DNA from 2 places in the Caballeronia sp. INML2 genome. Region 1 is predicted to be linked to the other one. Evidence: riboswitches for the same ligand, from Rfam matches in the RefSeq annotation. Region 1 holds a riboswitch; the other holds the start of a gene.

Region 1 (9,598 bases):
CAACCCGCGTCGGGCCCAGCGGCGAGCGCGGGCGCATCAGGTGCGGCAGCGGCTTCGGGCGCGGCGGCTCCGGCGGGAGCGAGCGCGAATGAGAACGCGCAGGCGGCGGCAGCCGTCGCGGCGCTGGCATCGGTGCCGCAGGCTGCATCGGCTGCGCCGGCGGCCGGCGGTCAAAGCGCGGATGCCGCGCAGGCCGGCAAGGCACTCTACGAGCAAGTCTGCCAGGCGTGTCACGCGGCCGGCGTGCTCAACGCGCCGAAGTTCGGCGACAAGGCCGCATGGGCGCCGCGCCTGAAGGAGCCGATGGACACCGTCTATAACTACGCGCTGCACGGCAAAGGCGCGATGCCGCCGAAGGGCGGATCGAACGCGCCGGATGCGGACGTGAAGGCGGCCGTCGATTACATGGTGAACGCGGCGAAGTAACCTTCTCGAGTGCAATGAGAAAAACCCTGCGTCTTGCGGCGCAGGGTTTTTTGTTTGGAGCACGAAGAAGGCATCAAGGTTTCTGCAGCATCGCCTTGAGCATCGCCATACGATCCTTCGGCGACAGCGGCTTTTCCTCGGCGGTCGGTGGCGGCGCATCGTCGAGCAGCATCTCGGGGATGAAGCGCGAGGGCTCGCACACCACCGTCTCCCGCGCGCGCTTTCTCTTCTTGCACCAGTTCAGATGCAGACTGCGCTGCGCGCGCGTGATCGCGACATACATCAGCCGGCGCTCTTCCTCGATGCGCGAATCGTCGACGGGCGCGTCGTCGTCCGAGCTGCCGCGATGCGGCATGATCCCTTCTTCGACGCCCACCAGAAACACGTGCGGATACTCCAGTCCCTTCGACGCATGCACCGTCGACAACCGCACCGCATCCGGATCTTCCTCCTTGCCTTCGAGCATCGACATCAGCGCGACGGTCTGGATCAGGCCGAGCAGGTTCTTGCCTTCATCGGCGAACCCGTCGGCGGTGTCGTAGCCTGTCTGCTCCGTTCCCGGCGCGGCTTCGGGCTTCGTGCCCTTGCGCTTGAGCCATTCGAGAAACTCGAGCACGTTCTGCCATTTCGACTGCGCCTGGCGCTCGTCGTACGCATCGTAGAGATACGACTCGTAGTGGATGGCTTCCATCATGTCGTCGAGCACTTCGGTCGCGGGATCGCGTGCCGCGCGGTCCGACAGCCGGCGAATCCATTCGCAGAAGGTGCGTAGCGGCTCGACCTGCCGCGCAGACAGACGCGCCTCGATGCCGCCCATGAACACCGCCTCGAAGAGCGACACCTTCGCCGCGCCCGCGAACGCGCCGAGCGCTTCGAGCGTGGTATTGCCGACGCCTCGCCGCGGAGTCGTGATCGCGCGAATGAACGCGGGATCGTCGTCGGGATTGGCGATCAGGCGCAGATACGCGATGAGATCCTTGATCTCCGCCTTGTCGAAAAACGACTGCCCGCCCGACAGCACATAAGGAATGCGCTCGCGCCGCAGCACTTGCTCGAAGATGCGCGCCTGAAAATTGCCGCGATAAAGAATCGCGTAGTCGCGGAACTGCGTGCGCCGCTCGAACTTGTGCGCCGATAGCCGGAACACGACGGATTCCGCCTCGTGCTCCTCGTCGTTGCAGCCGGTGACGGTGATCGTGTCGCCCATGCCGTGCTCGGACCACAGTTTCTTTTCGAACAGCTTCGGATTGTTCGCGATGACATTGTTCGCCGCCGTCAGGATGCGCACCGTCGAGCGATAGTTCTGCTCCAGCTTGACGACGTGCAGCTTCGCAAAATCCTTGCCGAGCTGCGCGAGGTTTTCGAGCGTTGCGCCGCGCCAGCCGTAGATGGCCTGATCGTCGTCGCCGACCGCCGTGAACGCCGCGCGCGGGCCGGCGAGCTGCTTCAGCAATTCGTACTGACAGGCGTTGGTGTCCTGATACTCGTCGATCAGCAGATAACGCAGGCGGTTCTGCCACTTGTCGCGCACCTGCTCGTTCTCGGCGAAAAGCTGCGCGGGACGCAGGATCAGATCGTCGAAATCGAGCGCCTGATACGCGTGCAGCGTCGCCGCATAGCTGCGATACACGATCGCTGCCTGGTGCTCGTCGTCGTTGCTCGCGAGCACGGACGCCTGATCCGGCGACACCATCGCGTTCTTCCACAGCGAGATGATCGACTGGATCTTGCGGATCAGCCCCTTGTCGGTCGTGCCGAGTTGTTCCTGGACCATGCCGAAACAGTCGTCCGAATCCATGATCGAGAACTGCGGCTTCAGCCCGACGTGCTCCGCTTCCTGCCGCATGATCTGCACGCCGAGCGAGTGGAAGGTGCAGATCGTCAATTGATTGACGGGAATCTTGCGGCCTTCCTTGCCGGGCGTCGTGAGCGTCTTGCCTTCGAGCAGCTTCGCGGTGCGCTCGCGCATTTCGAGCGCGGCCTTGTTCGTGAACGTGAGCGCGGCGATGTGCTTCGGCTCGAAGCCGCGTCCTTCGATCAGATGCGCGATCTTCTGTGTGATCACGCGCGTCTTGCCGCTGCCCGCGCCGGCGAGCACGAGACAGGGACCATCGAGATAGCGCACGGCTTCGCTTTGCGCGGCGTTGAGACCAGCGGACATCGTATTGGGCTTCTGGAGTTCGGGGCGCGCTTGCTGAAACCCGCGCGCGGAGGAGAGCGCGATGTTAACACGATAGCGGCGGCGCGGTTCCGGCCCTCGTTCGTGCCACAATATCCGATCGAATTTACGACAGGACGATGCCCGCATGAGCACAGCACTGAAAGTCGGCGTGATGGGCTACGGCCTCGCCGGCGCGACATTTCACGCACCCGTCATCGAGCACTGCGGCCGGGCGGAAGTGACGGCCATCGCGACGAGCCAGGCCGAACGCGCGACGGCGGATTATCCGAACGCGCGGATCGTCGCGGACTTCGAGGCGCTGCTCGCCGTCGACGGGCTCGAATGTGTCGTCGTGGCGACGCCGAACGACACGCACTTCGATCTCGCGCATCGCGCGTTGTCGGCGGGCAAGCATGTGGTCGTCGACAAGCCGGTCACGCTTTCCGCGCGCGACGCACGCACGCTCGCCGATCTCGCCGCGCAAGGCGGTCTCGTGTTCGCGCCGTTTCACAACCGCCGCTGGGACGGCGACTTCATGACGGTGCGCGCGCTCGTCGAAAGCGGGCGGCTCGGGCGCATCACGCATTACGAATCGCATTTCGACCGTTTTCGCCCGAAAGTGCCGCAGCGCTGGCGCGAGGAAGCCGAGCGCGGCGGCGGCCTGCTGTTCGATCTGGGGCCGCATCTGATCGATCAGGCGCTGACGCTCTTCGGCGCGCCGCAGACGGTGACGGCGTTCGTGAAGGCGCATCGCGATCACGCGCACGCGCCGGATTACGTGCATCTCGTGCTCGGTTACGACGACAAGGAAGTGATCCTGCACGCCAGCGCGCTCGCGGCGCTGGAACCGCCACGTTTCGCGATCCACGGCACGCGGGGCAGCTATGTGAAAAACGGGCTCGATACGCAGGAAGACCAGTTGCGTTCCGGCATGCGGCCCGGCAATCCGGAGTTTGCGAAGAATCCGCCGGGCGTGCTGCGCGAAGTCGATGGCGATCTCGACCTGCGCCATGAATTCGCCACGAAGGACGGCGCGTATATCGAGTTTTATCGCGCGCTGGCGGCGTCGATTCAGGACGGCAAGCCGTTTCCCATTTCGCCGCAGGACGCGGTCGATACGATGACGATCATCGAACTGGCGATTCAGAGTGACCGGGAAGGGCGGCGCGTGCCGTTTCGGCAACTCGACTGAACATCGTTCAGCGGACGTGTTCGGTGTCCATCGAACGCGCCCGAATCCGTTTGACAAGCCCTATTCGGTCGCGTAAATTCTGCCGCACGCGTCGGGAGAGCGCGTGGTTTCGTTCATGCAGCGAAGACCGCGCCGCCGAAGGGGCATACCCGCAAACTCTCAGGCAAAAGGACCGACGGCGTCGAGGAATTCGTTTCCTCGCACTCTGGAGAGCGGCAGCGGCTTCCTCATGAAGCCAGTTGCCCACCGAAGGGGCGCGCGATGAACCGCAGCACGACCGTGCACGGTTCGCGCAATCTCTCAGGTACCGAGGACAGAGGGGTCACGCATCGCATCCGCTACGGGGCATGAGCCTTGCGCGCTGCTTTCGGCAGCACGAAAAGGCATCGGCCGGGCGAAATGTGCGCGGCGTGGCCTTTTTTGTTTCGCGAACCGAGGCCCCGATGACCGAACTTCAACACACGCCCCTGCACGCCGCCCACCTCGCGCTGAACGCGCGCATGGTCGATTTCGGCGGCTGGGACATGCCCGTCAACTACGGTTCGCAGATCGACGAGCATCGCGCCGTGCGCACCGACGCCGGCATGTTCGACGTGTCGCATATGCGCGTCGTCGATTTCGAGGGCGACGCCGTCCGCGAATTCTTCAGGTACGCCATCGCCAATAACGTCGACAAGCTCACGACGCCCGGCCGTGCGCTCTACTCGTGCCTGCTCAACGGCAACGGCGGCGTGATCGACGATCTGATCGTCTACTACTTTTCCGAAACGAGTTTCCGCGTGGTCGTGAACGCGGGGACGGCGGAAAAGGACATCGCCTGGTTCGGCCAGTTGAATGCCGAAGGCGAATTCAATCTTTCCATCACGCCGCGCCGCGATCTCGCGATCATCGCCGTTCAGGGCCCGACCGCGCGCGAAAAGACCTGGCAAGTGCTGCCGGACACGCGCGCGCAAACTCAGGACATCAAGCCATTCAACGCGGCCGTTTTCCCGTCGACGCAATATGGCGAGCTGATGCTCGCGCGCACCGGCTATACCGGCGAGGACGGCTTCGAGATCGTCGTTCCGGCGACACAAGTCGAAGCGTTGTGGAACGCGCTCGCCGCCGTGGGCGTGAAGCCCGCCGGCCTCGGTGCGCGCGACACGCTGCGTCTCGAAGCCGGCATGAACCTGTACGGTCAGGACATGGACGAGACGGTTTCGCCGCTCGACGCCGGCCTCGCATGGACCGTCGATCTGAAAACGCAGCGCGATTTCGTTGGCCGCAGCGCGCTCGAGGCGCACGGCTCCAAGGCCAATTTCGTCGGGCTCGTGCTGATCAAGGAAAACGGCAAGGCGGGCGGCGTGCTGCGCGCCCATCAGAAAGTCGTCACGCCGCACGGCGACGGCGAGATCACGAGCGGCACCTTTTCGCCGTCGATGCAGGAATCCATCGCCTTCGCGCGCGTGCCGGCGGCTGTCGCCGTCGGAGACACGGTGCAGGTCGTCATCCGCGACAAGCAACTTCCGGCGCGCGTGGTAAAACTTCCGTTCGTGCGCAACGGCAAGGTTCTCGTCGAGCTGTCGTAACGCCGTCGCGCCCGTTTCCTCGAATCAAGAACCTCACGAAAGCACACGCAAGGAGCATCCAATGAGCATCCCGGCCGATCTGAAATACACCGAATCGCACGAATGGGTCCGCACCGAATCCGATGGCACGCTGACCGTCGGCATCACCGATCACGCGCAGGAAGCGCTCGGTGACATCGTCTTCGTCGAGTTGCCCGCGGCGGGCAAGACCGTGACCGCGGGCGATGCGATCGCCGTCATCGAATCGGTGAAAGCGGCATCGGACATCTACGCGCCGGTCTCGGGCGAAATCGTCGCATCGAACGACGCGCTCACGTCGGCGCCCGATCAGGTGAACGGCGCGCCGTACGAAAGCTGGCTCTTCAAGATCAAGCCGGCGGGCGACGCCGGCCTGGACAAGCTGCTCGACGCCGAAGGCTACGGCAAGTCGATCGGCGAATAACTCATCTCAATGACGATTGCGGCTCAACGGTGAGCCGCATCGCAGGAACTCACATGAAGCTCGAACACCCGGATCGCCTGATGAACCGCACTTCCCTGTCACTCGCCGCGCTCGAATGCCACGACGCATTCGTCGAGCGGCACATCGGCCCCGATGAAGCGGACCAGCGCGCGATGCTCGAAGCGCTCGGTTTCGCGTCGCGCGCGGCCTTCATCGACGCGGTGATTCCTGAATCGATCCGCCGCAACGAAACGCTGCCGCTCGGTGCGTTCACGCAGCCGAAGAGCGAAGCGGAAGCGCTCGCGTCGCTGCGCCGGCTGGCGGACGAGAATCTGGTGTTTCGAACCTACATCGGCCAGGGTTACTACGGCACGCACACGCCGGCGGTGATCCTGCGCAACGTGCTCGAAAATCCGGCGTGGTACACGGCTTACACGCCGTATCAGCCGGAGATTTCGCAAGGCCGTCTGGAGGCGCTGCTCAATTTCCAGCAGATGGTGATGGACCTGACCGGCCTCGCGATGGCGAACGCCTCGCTGCTCGACGAAGCCACGGCCGCAGCCGAAGCGATGACGCTCCTGCAGCGCGTCGGCAAGCCGAAATCGAACGTGTTCTACGTCGCCGATGACGTGCTGCCGCAGACCATCGAAGTGGTGAAGACGCGCGCGAAGCCCGCGGGCATCGAAGTGAAGGTCGGCCCGGCCGCGGATGCTGCGAGCGCGAACGCGTTCGGCGTGCTGCTGCAATACCCCGGCGCGAATGGCGATGTGCGCGACTATCGCGCGCTCGCGGAAGCAATCCACGCGGCGGGCGGCCATGTCGTCGCGGCGGCGGATCTGCTCGCGCTGACGCTCATCACGCCGCCGGGCGAATGGGGCGCGGATGTCGCAATCGGCAATACGCAGCGTTTCGGCGTGCCGGTCGGCTTCGGCGGGCCGCATGCGGCGTACATGGCCGTGCGCGACGAATTCAAGCGCCAGATGCCGGGGCGTCTCGTCGGCGTGACCGTCGATGCGCAAGGCAATTCCGCGCTGCGCCTCGCGCTGCAAACGCGTGAACAGCACATTCGCCGCGAAAAGGCGACGTCGAACGTCTGCACGGCGCAAGCGCTGCTCGCGATCATGGCCAGCATGTATGCCGTCTATCATGGCCCGCGCGGCCTGAAGACGATCGCGTTGCGCGTGAACCGCGTGGCGTCCATTTTTGCGGCCGGCGTGAAGAAGCTCGGCTATGCAATCGCCAACGACACGTTCTTCGACACGATCACGATCGACAGCGGCGCGAGCACGACCGCGCTGCATCAGGCTGCGTACGCCGCGCATATCAACCTGCGCCACGTGAGCGCGACGCAAGTCGGCGTATCGCTCGATGAAACCACCACGCGCGACGACCTGCTCAAGCTCTTCGCGCTGTTCGCCGAAGTCGCGGGCAAGACCGAAACGTTCGATATCGACGCGCTCGATCAGGCCGCAGCCGATCCGCTGCCGGCGCAACTGCATCGCACGAGCGCGTACCTCACGCATCCGGTCTTCAATCGCCACCACTCCGAACACGAAATGCTGCGCTATCTGCGCAGCCTCGCCGACAAGGATCTCGCGCTCGACCGCACGATGATCCCGCTCGGCTCCTGCACGATGAAGCTCAACGCGACATCCGAAATGCTGCCCGTCACGTGGCCCGAGTTCGCGCAGATTCACCCGTTTGCGCCCGCCGAGCAAACGGTCGGCTATCGCACGATGATCGATCAGCTCGAACAGATGCTCGTCGCGTGCACGGGTTACGCGGCTGTTTCGCTGCAGCCGAACGCCGGCTCACAAGGCGAATACGCGGGGCTGCTCATCATCCACGCGTATCACGAATCGCGCGGCGAAGGGCATCGCAATGTGTGCCTGATTCCGGCGTCCGCGCACGGCACGAATCCGGCGTCGGCGCAGATGGCGGGCATGCAGGTCGTCGTCGTTGCGTGCGATTCGAACGGCAACGTCGATATCGAAGATCTGAAGGCGAAGGCCGAAAAGCATTCCGCGAATCTCGCGGCGATCATGATCACGTATCCGTCGACGCACGGCGTATTCGAGCGCAACGTCCGCGAGATTTGCGACATCGTGCATTCGCACGGCGGCCAGGTGTATGTCGACGGCGCGAACATGAACGCCATGGTCGGCCTGTGCGCGCCTGGCCAGTTCGGCGGCGACGTGTCGCACCTGAACCTGCACAAGACGTTCTGCATTCCGCACGGCGGCGGCGGGCCGGGTGTCGGTCCGGTTGCAGTCGGCGCGCATCTGGCGAAGTTCCTGCCGAATCAGGCATCCACGGGTTACAAGCGCGACGACGCGGGCATCGGCGCGGTGTCGTCGGCGCCTTACGGCTCGGCCGCGATCCTGCCGATCTCGTGGATGTACATCGCGATGATGGGCGCGCAAGGTCTCACTGCCGCCACCGAAAGCGCGATCCTCGCGGCGAACTATGTCGCCAAGCGTCTCGCGCCGCACTATCCGGTGCTGTACAGCGGCGCGGGCGGACTCGTTGCGCACGAGTGCATTCTCGACGTTCGGCCGATCAAGGAATCGAGCGGCATCTCGGTGGAAGACGTGGCGAAGCGCCTGATCGACTACGGCTTCCACGCGCCGACGATGAGCTTCCCCGTGCCCGGCACGCTCATGGTCGAGCCGACGGAATCGGAATCGAAGGAAGAGCTCGACCGCTTCATCGACGCGATGATCGCGATCCGCGAGGAAATCCGTGCGGTGGAAGAAGGCCGCGCCGATCGCGAGGACAACGTGCTGAAGAACGCGCCGCACACGGCGACGGTCGTCGCGGCGGATGACTGGACGCACACGTACACGCGCGAGGCGGCGGCGTATCCGGTGAAGTCGCTGGTGGCGCGCAAGTACTGGTCGCCGGTCGGACGCGCGGATAACGCGTATGGCGACCGCAATCTGATGTGCTCGTGCGTGCCCGTATCGGAGTACGCGGACGACTAAGGCATCGCGAAGGACCTGAGAGGGCGCCGCCCGGAAGCGTAAAGCATTGTCGGGCGGTTTTGCGGCGCGTTCCAGAACAGCTAACATCTCACCCCGGACCAAAAAGCCAAACCAGGGAGTTCACATGGCGTTCAAGGTGCGAGAGGTGAAAGGGACGATCCGCGCGCGCGCGGCGCGAGCGATGCTCGGCGCGCTGCTCGTCGCCGCGTCGTCCGCGCAGGCCGCGATGAATTTCTGCGCCGCGCCCGCGATGCAGACGAGCGAACGCACCAATGCCGATCCCGGTGTGAAGGCGCTGGTGAAGATGGTGCAATCGCACGTGAACGATCAGCCGAAGGCGCGCGCGAAGCTGCACACCGAAGGCACGCTGCCGCACGAGGGCATCTACGACGAAAGCGTCGAAGCGGAGAAAGACCTCGGCCTCATGCGCGATGCCGCACTCGCGTGGCGCGCGACCGGCGACGAGCGCTATCTGCGGCTCGTCGACCGCTTCCTGTTCGCGTGGACGACGACCTATCAGCCGAGCTTCAATCCAATCGACGAGACGAACTTCGAATCGTTGATCCTGGCGTACGACCTCACGGCGAGCGCCCTGCCGGTCAAGACGCGCAACGCGGCGAACGCGTTCATCACGAAAATGGTGAACGGCTACATCGCCGACATGGACAAGCAGCCCCGGCCGCTCACCGGCAATTACCGGAACAACTGGCAGAGCCATCGCGTGAAGCTGGTGGCGATGGGCGCGTTCACCATCGACGACCGCAAGCTCATCAATGCGGCGCAGCGGCTTTTCGTCGAGCATATCGGCGACAACATCGCGCCGGA
Region 2 (9,598 bases), on a different contig from region 1:
ACATGGCGGCGCTGAAGCGCAAGTGCGAGGCGCGCGGCATGCTGCTGATTCTCGATGAAGCGCAAACCGGCATCGGCCGCACGGGCACGATGTTCGCGTGCCAGCGCGACGGCGTCACGCCCGACATCCTCACGCTATCGAAAACGCTGGGCGCGGGTTTGCCGCTCGCGGCCACCATCACTTCGGCGGCGATCGAAGAAAGAGCGCACGAACTCGGCTATCTGTTTTACACGACGCACGTGTCCGATCCGCTGCCGGCTGCCGTCGGCTTGCGCGTGCTGGACGTGGTCGAGCGCGATGGGCTCGTCGCGCGCGCGAACGTGATGAGCGCGCGGCTCAGACGCGGGCTGCTCGATCTGATGGAGCGCTTCGACTGCATCGGCGATGTGCGCGGACGCGGTCTGCTGCTGGGTGTGGAGATCGTCAGGGATCGCCGCACGAAGGAGCCCGCCGATGGACTCGGCGCGAAGATCACGCGCGAGTGCATGAAGCTCGGGTTGAGCATGAACATCGTGCAGTTGCCTGGCATGGGCGGGGTGTTTCGTATTGCGCCGCCGCTTACCGTGAGCGAGGAAGAGATCGATCTCGGGATTGATTTGCTCGGCAAGGCTATCGAGCGTTCGCTGTAGGTCTTGCCGGATCCCGGCGAAAGCCCGATTAACAAAAGCTCCAAGCACGCCCTGGACGTAGCGTCAACGATGCGCGCCCGCCGCCGCGCGCTCGATCACGGCGATGTCGATCTTCTTCATCGTCATCATCGCGTCCATCGCGCGTCGCGCGGCTTCGCGATCGGGGCCGCTGAAAATCTCGAGCATCCGCTTCGGCGTGATCTGCCATGAAAAACCCCAGCGATCCTTGCACCAGCCGCACCGACTTTCCTCGCCCCCATTGCCGACGATCGCGTTCCAGTAGCGATCGGTCTCTTCCGCGCTGCCGGTATGCACCATGAAGCTCACCGCTTCGTTCGGCTTGAAGTTTGGGCCGCCGTTCAGTCCGAGGAAGCGCTGGCCGAGCACGGTGAACTCGACGGTCAACTCCGGCCCCTGCCCCACGCCCGGCTTCGCGGACGCATGGCCCGCGCCGACGCGGCTATCGGGAAAGGTGGCGGCGTAGAACTCCGCCGCTTCACGGGCATTACCGTCGAACCAAAGGCAATTGACGAGTTCGGCCATTTCGCGCTCCTTCGGACAGTGAACAGTGCGCCGACGATATCACGCCGGCGTATCCATCCTCACCCGCGACGACGCGCCAACGTGCACGCGCTTCGAAGGCAAACGCTGCAACACCGCCTCCGCAACGATCTCCGCCGTCGCGGCCGACAAGGTCCAGCCGAGATGCCCGTGCCCGGTGTTATAGAACACGCCCGGACGCCTGCCCTGCCCGACATTCGGCAACATGCCGGGCAGCATCGGGCGCAGGCCGCTCCACGAAATCACGCGCGCGGTCGACACATCGGGGAAATGGCGCCGCGTCCATTCGACGAGCGGCGCGATGCGGTCCGCGCGGATATCGCGATTGAAGCCGTTCAGCTCCGCCGTGCCCGCGACGCGGAAACGGTCCGCGCCGAGCCGGCTCGTGACGATTTTCGCGCGGTCGTCGAGCAGGCTGACCCACGGCGCGCGATCGCGGCTCTTCGCATCGTCGAGCCAGACGGTGATCGAATAGCCCTTGACCGGATAGACGTTGAGATGATCGCCCGCCATCGATGCAAACGCCCGGCTGCCCACGCCCGCGCAGATCACGATGCCATCGAACTGGAGCGCCTGCGCCTCGCCCGCATGCTCGACGGTCAGCGTGAGCCGCCCCGCCTGTTCGTCGATGGATGTCACCGACGTGTCGTAGCGGAACTCGACGCCGTGCCGCGCGCATGCATCGGCGAGTCCGCGCGTGAACTTGTGGATGTCGCCAGTGGAATCCGACGGCGTGAAGAAGCCGCCATGAAACGAGCCGCGCAAGGCCGGTTCGATCGATGCGATCTCTTCCGGCGCGACCGGGTGACAGTCGAGGCCCGCGTCGCGCAGGATTTCATTGACCCTCGATGCGGCGTCGAACTCCTTGCGGGTCGCGTAGAAATGCAGAATGCCGCGCCGTTCGAAATCGAAATCGATGTTCTCGTCCCGCGCGATGCGAAACAGATGCTCGCGCGCCGCAATCGCAAGGCGCACCGTCTCGGCGGTATTCGCACGATAGTTCGGAATCTGACGCAGGAACTCGCCGATCCAGCTGTACTTGTGCCAGCCCGGCCGCGGATTCATCAGGAGGGGCGCGTCGCGCGTGAACATCCACTTGAGCCCTTTCAGCACGGTGGAACGGCTATTCCACACTTCGGCGTTGCTCGCCGAGAGCTGACCGCCATTGGCGAAGGACGTTTCCATCGCCGCATAGCGATGACGCTCGAGAACGGTGACGCGAAAGCCGCGCTGCGCAAGGGCGTAAGCGGTCGTGACGCCGGTGATCCCGGCGCCGATGATGGCGATTCGTGACATGACATGATCCAGATTGATTGAGCATCGCCGGCCTTGGCCACATGCCGCAGCCGGCACCGATGCCCCATCTGTCCATGTACCTGAGAGTTTCGCCCGCGGGCCGCCCGACATTCGCGTCGGCAGCCGGGGCTCCCCTTCGGTGGGCGCGTTCAGGCGCCGCTCTCCAGATGTTCCGGCGCGCACGGTCCTTTTGCCTGAGAGTTTCCGGGGCGGTTGCTCCGTCGGCGTCGTCGCGGGGGACGAGCTCTTCCGTGGCGCGTTGTCGAACTTTTCGACAATACCGGTACAAAACTGACGTGGCAAGCCCCCGTCACGTTGACAGACCGCCGCGCTCGCCGTCAGACTCCCGTCGTTCGTTCTTTCGCAGCTCAAAAATGCCGTCTTCCCAATTGTCCGTCTACTTTTTCGCGCAGGCCGCGGTGATCGTGCTCGCGAGCCAGCTTGTCGGCAGGCTTGCGCAGCGCGTCGGCCAGCCGCAAGTGGTCGGTGAAATGATCGCGGGCGTGCTGCTCGGGCCGTCGCTCTTCGGAATGCTTCTCCCGCACTGGCAGCAGGCGCTCTTTCCCAAGCCGACGATGGGCATGCTCTACGTCGCAGCGCAGCTCGGCGTCGGGCTCTACATGTTCCTCGTCGGCACGGAGTTTCGCGCGGACCATTTCCGCGCCCGCGCAAGAAGCGCGATGAGCGTGTCGCTTGCCGGCATCGTGGCGCCGTTCGCGCTCGCGTTTGCGCTCACGCCGTGGCTGCACACGATCCCCGGTCTCTTCGCGGAGAAGGTGCGGCTCTACGAGGCGTCGCTCTTCCTCGGCGCGGCGATCGCGATCACCGCGTTTCCGATGCTCGCGCGCATCATCCACGAACGGGGGCTTGCCGGCACATCGCTCGGCACGCTCGCGCTGACCGCGGGCGCATTCGACGACGCCGCCGCGTGGTGCATCCTCGCGATCGTGCTCGCGAGCTTCGGCGGCTCGTGGATGGGCGCCTACGCGGCGATCGGCGGCGGCGCGGCCTTCGCGCTCTTCATGATCTTCGCCGGCGGGAAGCTGCTGCGCCGGCTCGCGGCCGGATTGAATCCGCACACACCGCTGCCCACGAGCGTGCTCGCCACCGTCATGGTGCTGTTCTCGCTCTGCGCATTCGCGATGGACGCAATCGGCATCCATGCCGTGTTCGGCGGCTTCCTGCTCGGCGTGGCGCTGCCGCGCGGCCCGCTGACGGAAAAGCTGCGCGACATGCTGCAGCCCTTCGTCGTCGTGTTTCTGTTGCCGATGTTCTTCACCTACTCGGGCCTCAACACGCGGCTCGACATGCTGATGGACCCGGCTATCATGCTTGCGGCCGTCGTCATCCTGCTCGCGTCGTTCGGCGGCAAGGGCATCGCATGCTGGGCGGCCGCGCGCGCCAATGGCGAGCCTTCCGGCGACGCAATGGCGATCGGCGCGCTGATGAATGCGCGCGGTTTGATGGAACTGATCATCATCAACATCGGACTCGCGGCGGGCGTGATCCTGCCCGGACTGTTTTCGATCCTCGTGCTGATGGCCGTGCTCAGCACGCTGATGGCCACGCCGCTCTTCAACTGGATCGTGCGCCGCAATGCGGCGCTGCGCTCGGCTATCGCGCGCTAGCGGGCGGGAGCGCGGGCTTAGAATAGCGGGACCCCACGTATCTCGTTCAGCCCATCATGCGCTCCTGGCGACTCGACCGCGTCTCATCGAACGGGCAGCTCGATCTCAGCCGCGCCACCGGGCTCGTGTCGTCGATCGGCAGCGAGGATTCCAACGCGCTCGCCGCCGAAGTGCTGAAGCTGCTCGGCGACGTCGCCTCGATTTCGCAGTGCACGATCTTCGCGTATGAATTCGGCAACCGGCCGCGCACGGTGTCGGTGGCGGATCATCGCGGCGGGCGTTTCCTGCGCGATGTCGCCGACACCTACGCGCGCCATTTCTACGCGCTCGACGGCAATCAGAAGATCGTTTCCTCGGCGCGCAACGACAAGCCCGGCTCCATGCTCGTGCTCCATCGGCAGACGAGCGAGGACATCGCGCACGAGGCGTATCGCGCGGCGTGCTATCACCAGCCGAACGTGTCGGACCGCGTGTCGCTGCTCGTGCAGCCGAGCGCGGATCTGTGGCTCTCCGTGAACCTGTATCGCGACACGCGCTTCGGCAACTACCATCCGCGCGAGATCGCGTTGATCGAAGCGATGGCGCCGCTCATCGCGCACGCGGCGAAACATCATTACGCGATCTGCGGGCAGCGCGACATGCCGATCTCGCATCTGATGCTCGCGCGCGTGCGCGGCCTGTGCCCGGAGCTGTCGAAGCGCGAACTCGACGTGCTGACCGGCGTGCTCGAAGGCCGCACCGCGCAGGAAATCGGCGATGCGATGGGCATCAAGGCGACGAGCGTCGTCACATATCAGAAGCGTGCATACCGCAGGCTCGGCATTTCGAGCCAGCGGCAACTGTTCGCGCTGTGCATCGGGCCGGGCAAGGTCTGACGATTCCCCTGCGTAAGTGTTTTCCCCGGGCCGCTGACGGCCTCGCGCTGTACCCAAATTGAGGACAAGCGGCACGATTGCGCGCTTCATACTCCGACGCATCAGATGTCCGACAGAGCGACACGACCGGAGACGACAGCATGGAAACCACGAGCGCAAGCGGCGCATTGAACGCGACGCAACGCACATCGAACCCGCACACGCAGGAGCCGCCCGTCATCGCGAAAGTTTCGCGGCATCTGCTGTGGTTCCTTTTCGTGCTGTTCTTCTTTTCGTTTCTGGACCGCATCAACATCGGCTTCGCCGGCCTGACGATGATGAAGGACCTCGGCCTCACCAGCACGCAATTCGGCCTTGCGACGACGCTCTTTTATGTCGCGTACATCGCGTGCGGCATTCCGAGCAACATCGTGCTCGCGCGTATCGGCGCGCGCCGCTGGATCGGCACGATCATGGTCGCGTGTGGCCTCGCGTCGACGGCCACGATGTTCGCGACGAGCCCCGCGTCGCTCTATGTATTGCGCGTGCTGGTCGGCGTGACGGAGGCGGGTTTCCTGCCCGGCATCCTGCTCTATCTCACGTACTGGTTTCCCGGCGCATACCGTGCGCGCGCCAATGCGCTTTTCATGATCGCGATGCCCGTGACCGCGGCCGTCGGCTCGGCGCTTTCAGGCTTCATTCTCGGGCTCGACGGCACGCTCGGCCTGAAGGGCTGGCAGTGGCTCTTTCTGCTGGAAGGCTTGCCGTCGGCAGTGCTCGGCCTCGTCGTCTATCGCTATCTCGACGACAACCCCGGCAACGCGCGCTGGCTCGATACCGACGAAAAGCGCGCGCTTGCCGACACGCTCGCATCTGACCATTCCGGCGACGCGAGCGCACCGGCGCGGCATGCACGCGGCACGAGCATCGTGGCGGAACTGCTTTCGCCGACCGTGGTGAAATTCGCGATCGCGTACTTCTGCCTCGTGAACACGCTCGCGATGGTCGCCGTATGGACGCCGCTCATCGTCAAGAGCTTCAGCGCCGATGCGAGCAATCGCACGATCGGCCTCCTCGCGGCGATTCCGCAGGTCTGCACGATCGTCGCGATGATCGTCTGGGGCCGCCGCTCGGATCGCAAGCAGGAGCGCAAATGGCACCTGATGCTGCCGATGCTCTTCTCCGCCGCGGGCTGGCTCTGCACCGCATGCTCGACGAACCCCGCGCTGCGCATGCTTGGCGTATGCCTCGCGTCGGCGGGCTCATACACGGCGATGTCGATCTTCTGGACCACGCCCGATCACGCACTGAGCTTCAGGGCGCGTGCTATCGGCATCGCGGTCATCAATGCGACGGGCAACATCAGCTCGGCGCTCAATCCGCTGATTGTCGGCTGGCTGAAGGACGCGACGCACAGCTTCACGTCGGGGTTGATCTATTCGGCGGTTTTGCTCGCAATCGGCGCGGTCATCGTCATGATGTTGCCGATCAGGCAAAACGCAGCGCAAGCCGTTTGAGGAACACGCAAGGAGCACTCGATGAACAAGCCATTCAAGCCGTATCCGTTCACGGCGAAAAAGTATGCGGCGCGCGTTCCGGCGCTGGAACAAGGCGTCGAAGTGAAGCGTCATGACGTGACGATCGTCGGCGGCGGTCCGGTCGGACTCGCGGTCGCGCTTGGGCTCGCGAATCATGGCGTGCGCTCGGTGCTGATCGAAGCAGACGATTCGGTCTGTCACGGCAGCCGCGCGATCTGCATCTCGCGGCGCAGCCTGGAAATCATCGAACGCCTGGGCGCGCTCGGCGGCTTTCTGAAAACGGGCCTGCCGTGGACGGGCGGCCGAAGCTTCTATCGCGACACGGAAGTGCTGCATTTCACGATGCCGCAGGACGAAAACCAGAAGCTGCCGCCAATGGTCAATCTCGCGCAGTATCACATCGAACAGTTTCTGCTCGATGCCGCCGAGAAGCGCGCCGACCTCATCGATATTCGCTGGCAAACGCGCGTGAAATCGATCGACGCGCGCGACGATGGCGCGACGCTGCAACTCACGACACCCGAAGGCGATTACGCGCTCGAAACCGGCTGGGTCGTCGCGAGCGACGGCGGCCGCAGCACGATACGCGAAGCGCTCGGTCTTCAGCTCGAAGGAACGAGCTACGAAGGGCGTTATGTGATCGTCGATATCGAACTGGAGAGCGAGCGGCCGACAGAGCGGCTCGCGTACTTCGATCCATCGTCGAATCCGGGCTCGACCGTGCTCGTGCACAAACAGCCCGACAACGTATGGCGCATCGACTATCAATTACGCGACGGCGAGGATGCCGACGAAGCCGTGAAGCCCGATAACGTCATGCCGCGCGTGCAAAGCCTGCTCGACATGATGGGCGAAACGGGCGCCTGGTCGCCGATCTGGATCACGATCTACAAGGCCAATGCGTTGACGCTCGAACGCTATCGCCACCGGCGCGTGATGTTCGCGGGCGATGCCGCGCATCTCGTGCCGATCTTCGGCGTGCGTGGCGCGAACTCCGGTATCGACGATGCCGACAACATCGCGTGGAAACTCGCGTTCGTCGTGAAGGGACTTGCCTCCGATACGCTGCTCGACAGCTATTCCGACGAACGCGTCGCCGCCACGCACGAGAATCTGAGCTACGGCACGAAGAGCACTGAGTTCATGGCACCGCCTTCGTTCGCCTTCGATCTCATGCGCACGGCCGTATTGAGTCTCGCGGCGCAACATCCCGAAGTGCGTTCGCTGATCAATCCGCGCCAGACGTCCGCGATCACGTACGCGGCCTCGCCCTTGAACGTCGTCGATCGCGATGCATTCGCATCGGGTCCTGTTCCCGGCGCGGTGCTGGCCGAGTATCCGGTGACGATCGTCGAGGCCGGGCACGGACGCGAAGCGCATCTGACCGATCTCGCCGGCCCCAGCTTCACCGCGCTGTGCTTTACCGACGATGGCATGCTGCCCGCCGCGTTCGCGACGTTGGCGCACGCGTTGCGCTCGCGCGGATTGCCGTTCAAGGCGGTGCCGTTGAGCGCGCATTTGGATCCGCGCACGCAGGGCGTGCATGCATGGGATCACACGGGACGCATCTTCGAGCGATACGACGCCCGGCCCGGCACGGTGTATGTGCTCAGGCCCGATGGCCATGTGCTCGGCCGCTGGCGCGATGCGCAACCCGGCGATATCGACGCGGCGATTGCACGCGCGCTGTGCGCATCAACCGATTGAACGATGGAGAACATCATGAACGATGCACAACTCGACGCTGTCTACACGCGTCTGTGCAAGACGATGACGCAACTCGGCGAAGCGAAGACGTCGCTGTTTCTCGCGCGCTTTGCATTGCTTGCAATCGGCGAGATGGACGATGCGAACGTGTCGCTCAGGTTGATCGATGAAGCGAGCGACGGTATCGCGAGTTGATTCGGGAAGAGAAGGCGTCGTGCCGGCCAGCCGCAACACGACGCCTTCGTCAGGAGGCCGTCAACGTCGCATGAGCCCCATCACCAGCGTCACGAGGAATATGACAAGGAATATGAAGAAAAGGATCTTCGCGATGCTCGCTGCGCCCGCCGCGATGCCGCCGAACCCGAGGGCGGCGGCGATGATCGCCACGATGAAAAAGACCAATGCGTAATACAACATGATGTTATGTCCCTCCGGTTCAGTATCCGCCGCGCGCCCCATGGTCGCGGACAGTGGACCACTCCAAGCAAGCAGTATTCCTTACCGGATGGAGCAGAGTTTTTTCCCGTGATATCCTTGGCTCCGTCCTGCATACGCCATCAAACCTGCATCACGCCGCGAGCGCGGATCATCCGCTTTTTACACGGTCGTCAAGAACACTCGTCACCTGCCGTTAATTAAAAAAAGGGACTAGAAGTTGAAACGACGTGTTTCGACGCTCGCTCGCGCTGTTCCGCGTTATCGAATGGTCATGCGATTTGGGCACCATTCCAGCGGAGCACTTCCCGATAAAAGGGCCATGCTCGCATGGTTGACGATCTGCGGATCAAGGTCGATCGCCTCGCCATCTTGTGCACAAGACATACGCGGCGGGCATCCCACCACCGAGAAATGAAGAGACACGTCCCGAGGCCATTTCCTCTGACGATAGATTGAAGGGTGCCGCTCATTCGGCCCCATTGGGAAAGATTGATGAAACCGGCAAGGAATTCGCTGCGGTCACGCGTTGGCCGATATATCGCGTATGGTTTGATCGCGGCCGCGCTCGTAGCGGGCGTGAGCTTTCTGCATTGGCGCCACGAGTCACGGACCGCGCAGTCGCAGTCCGCGGCACTCGCGGGCCTCGCGAGCCAGATGCGCCATGACGCGTCGGCCTGGACGCATCGGGAAAAGGATGCATCGGAAATGCTGACCGATATCCGCGACAGGAACGTCGCCACGATCGGCGTCAGTCCGGATGCGATCCTCGTCTCCACGCTCAAGGGCGAGAAATACTACGTGGCCGACCATAACGGCGCGTTCTCCAATGCACTCCTGCTCGGAGACATGAAGCCGGGCGCGAGTTCGCCCTATCAGCTCGTCTGGCTGCCCGACGCCGACGTGCGAACGGGCGTGGCGCGCTGGAGCGAGATGTTTGATCGCTCGCG

What was found. Region 1 has a riboswitch for glycine ahead of gcvT (glycine cleavage system aminomethyltransferase GcvT). Riboswitches for the same ligand answer to the same signal wherever they lie in the genome.
Region 2: another riboswitch for glycine. It lies ahead of NCT32_RS29315 (D-amino acid dehydrogenase); the one in region 1 lies ahead of gcvT (glycine cleavage system aminomethyltransferase GcvT).

Annotation. Positions count from the first base shown of each region.
Region 1 is NZ_JALQDH010000040.1:17,937-27,534, reverse strand. Features, by position in the region: gene NCT32_RS13485 (cytochrome c5 family protein) at 1-426, shown strand, start outside; gene NCT32_RS13480 (UvrD-helicase domain-containing protein) at 500-2,587, opposite strand; gene NCT32_RS13475 (oxidoreductase) at 2,733-3,779, shown strand; glycine riboswitch at 3,862-3,964, shown strand; glycine riboswitch at 3,975-4,106, shown strand; gene gcvT (glycine cleavage system aminomethyltransferase GcvT) at 4,223-5,347, shown strand; gene gcvH (glycine cleavage system protein GcvH) at 5,409-5,789, shown strand; gene gcvP (aminomethyl-transferring glycine dehydrogenase) at 5,843-8,773, shown strand; gene NCT32_RS13455 (alginate lyase family protein) at 8,898-9,598, shown strand, end outside.
Region 2 is NZ_JALQDH010000085.1:21,361-30,958, reverse strand. Features, by position in the region: gene NCT32_RS29325 (aspartate aminotransferase family protein) at 1-629, shown strand, start outside; gene NCT32_RS29320 (VOC family protein) at 693-1,172, opposite strand; gene NCT32_RS29315 (D-amino acid dehydrogenase) at 1,212-2,486, opposite strand; glycine riboswitch at 2,552-2,656, opposite strand; glycine riboswitch at 2,667-2,740, opposite strand; gene NCT32_RS29310 (cation:proton antiporter) at 2,861-4,114, shown strand; gene NCT32_RS29305 (LuxR C-terminal-related transcriptional regulator) at 4,171-4,989, shown strand; gene NCT32_RS29300 (MFS transporter) at 5,130-6,485, shown strand; gene NCT32_RS29295 (FAD-dependent oxidoreductase) at 6,507-8,213, shown strand; gene NCT32_RS29290 (hypothetical protein) at 8,229-8,408, shown strand; gene NCT32_RS29285 (DUF1328 family protein) at 8,469-8,630, opposite strand; gene NCT32_RS29280 (AAA family ATPase) at 9,144-9,598, shown strand, end outside.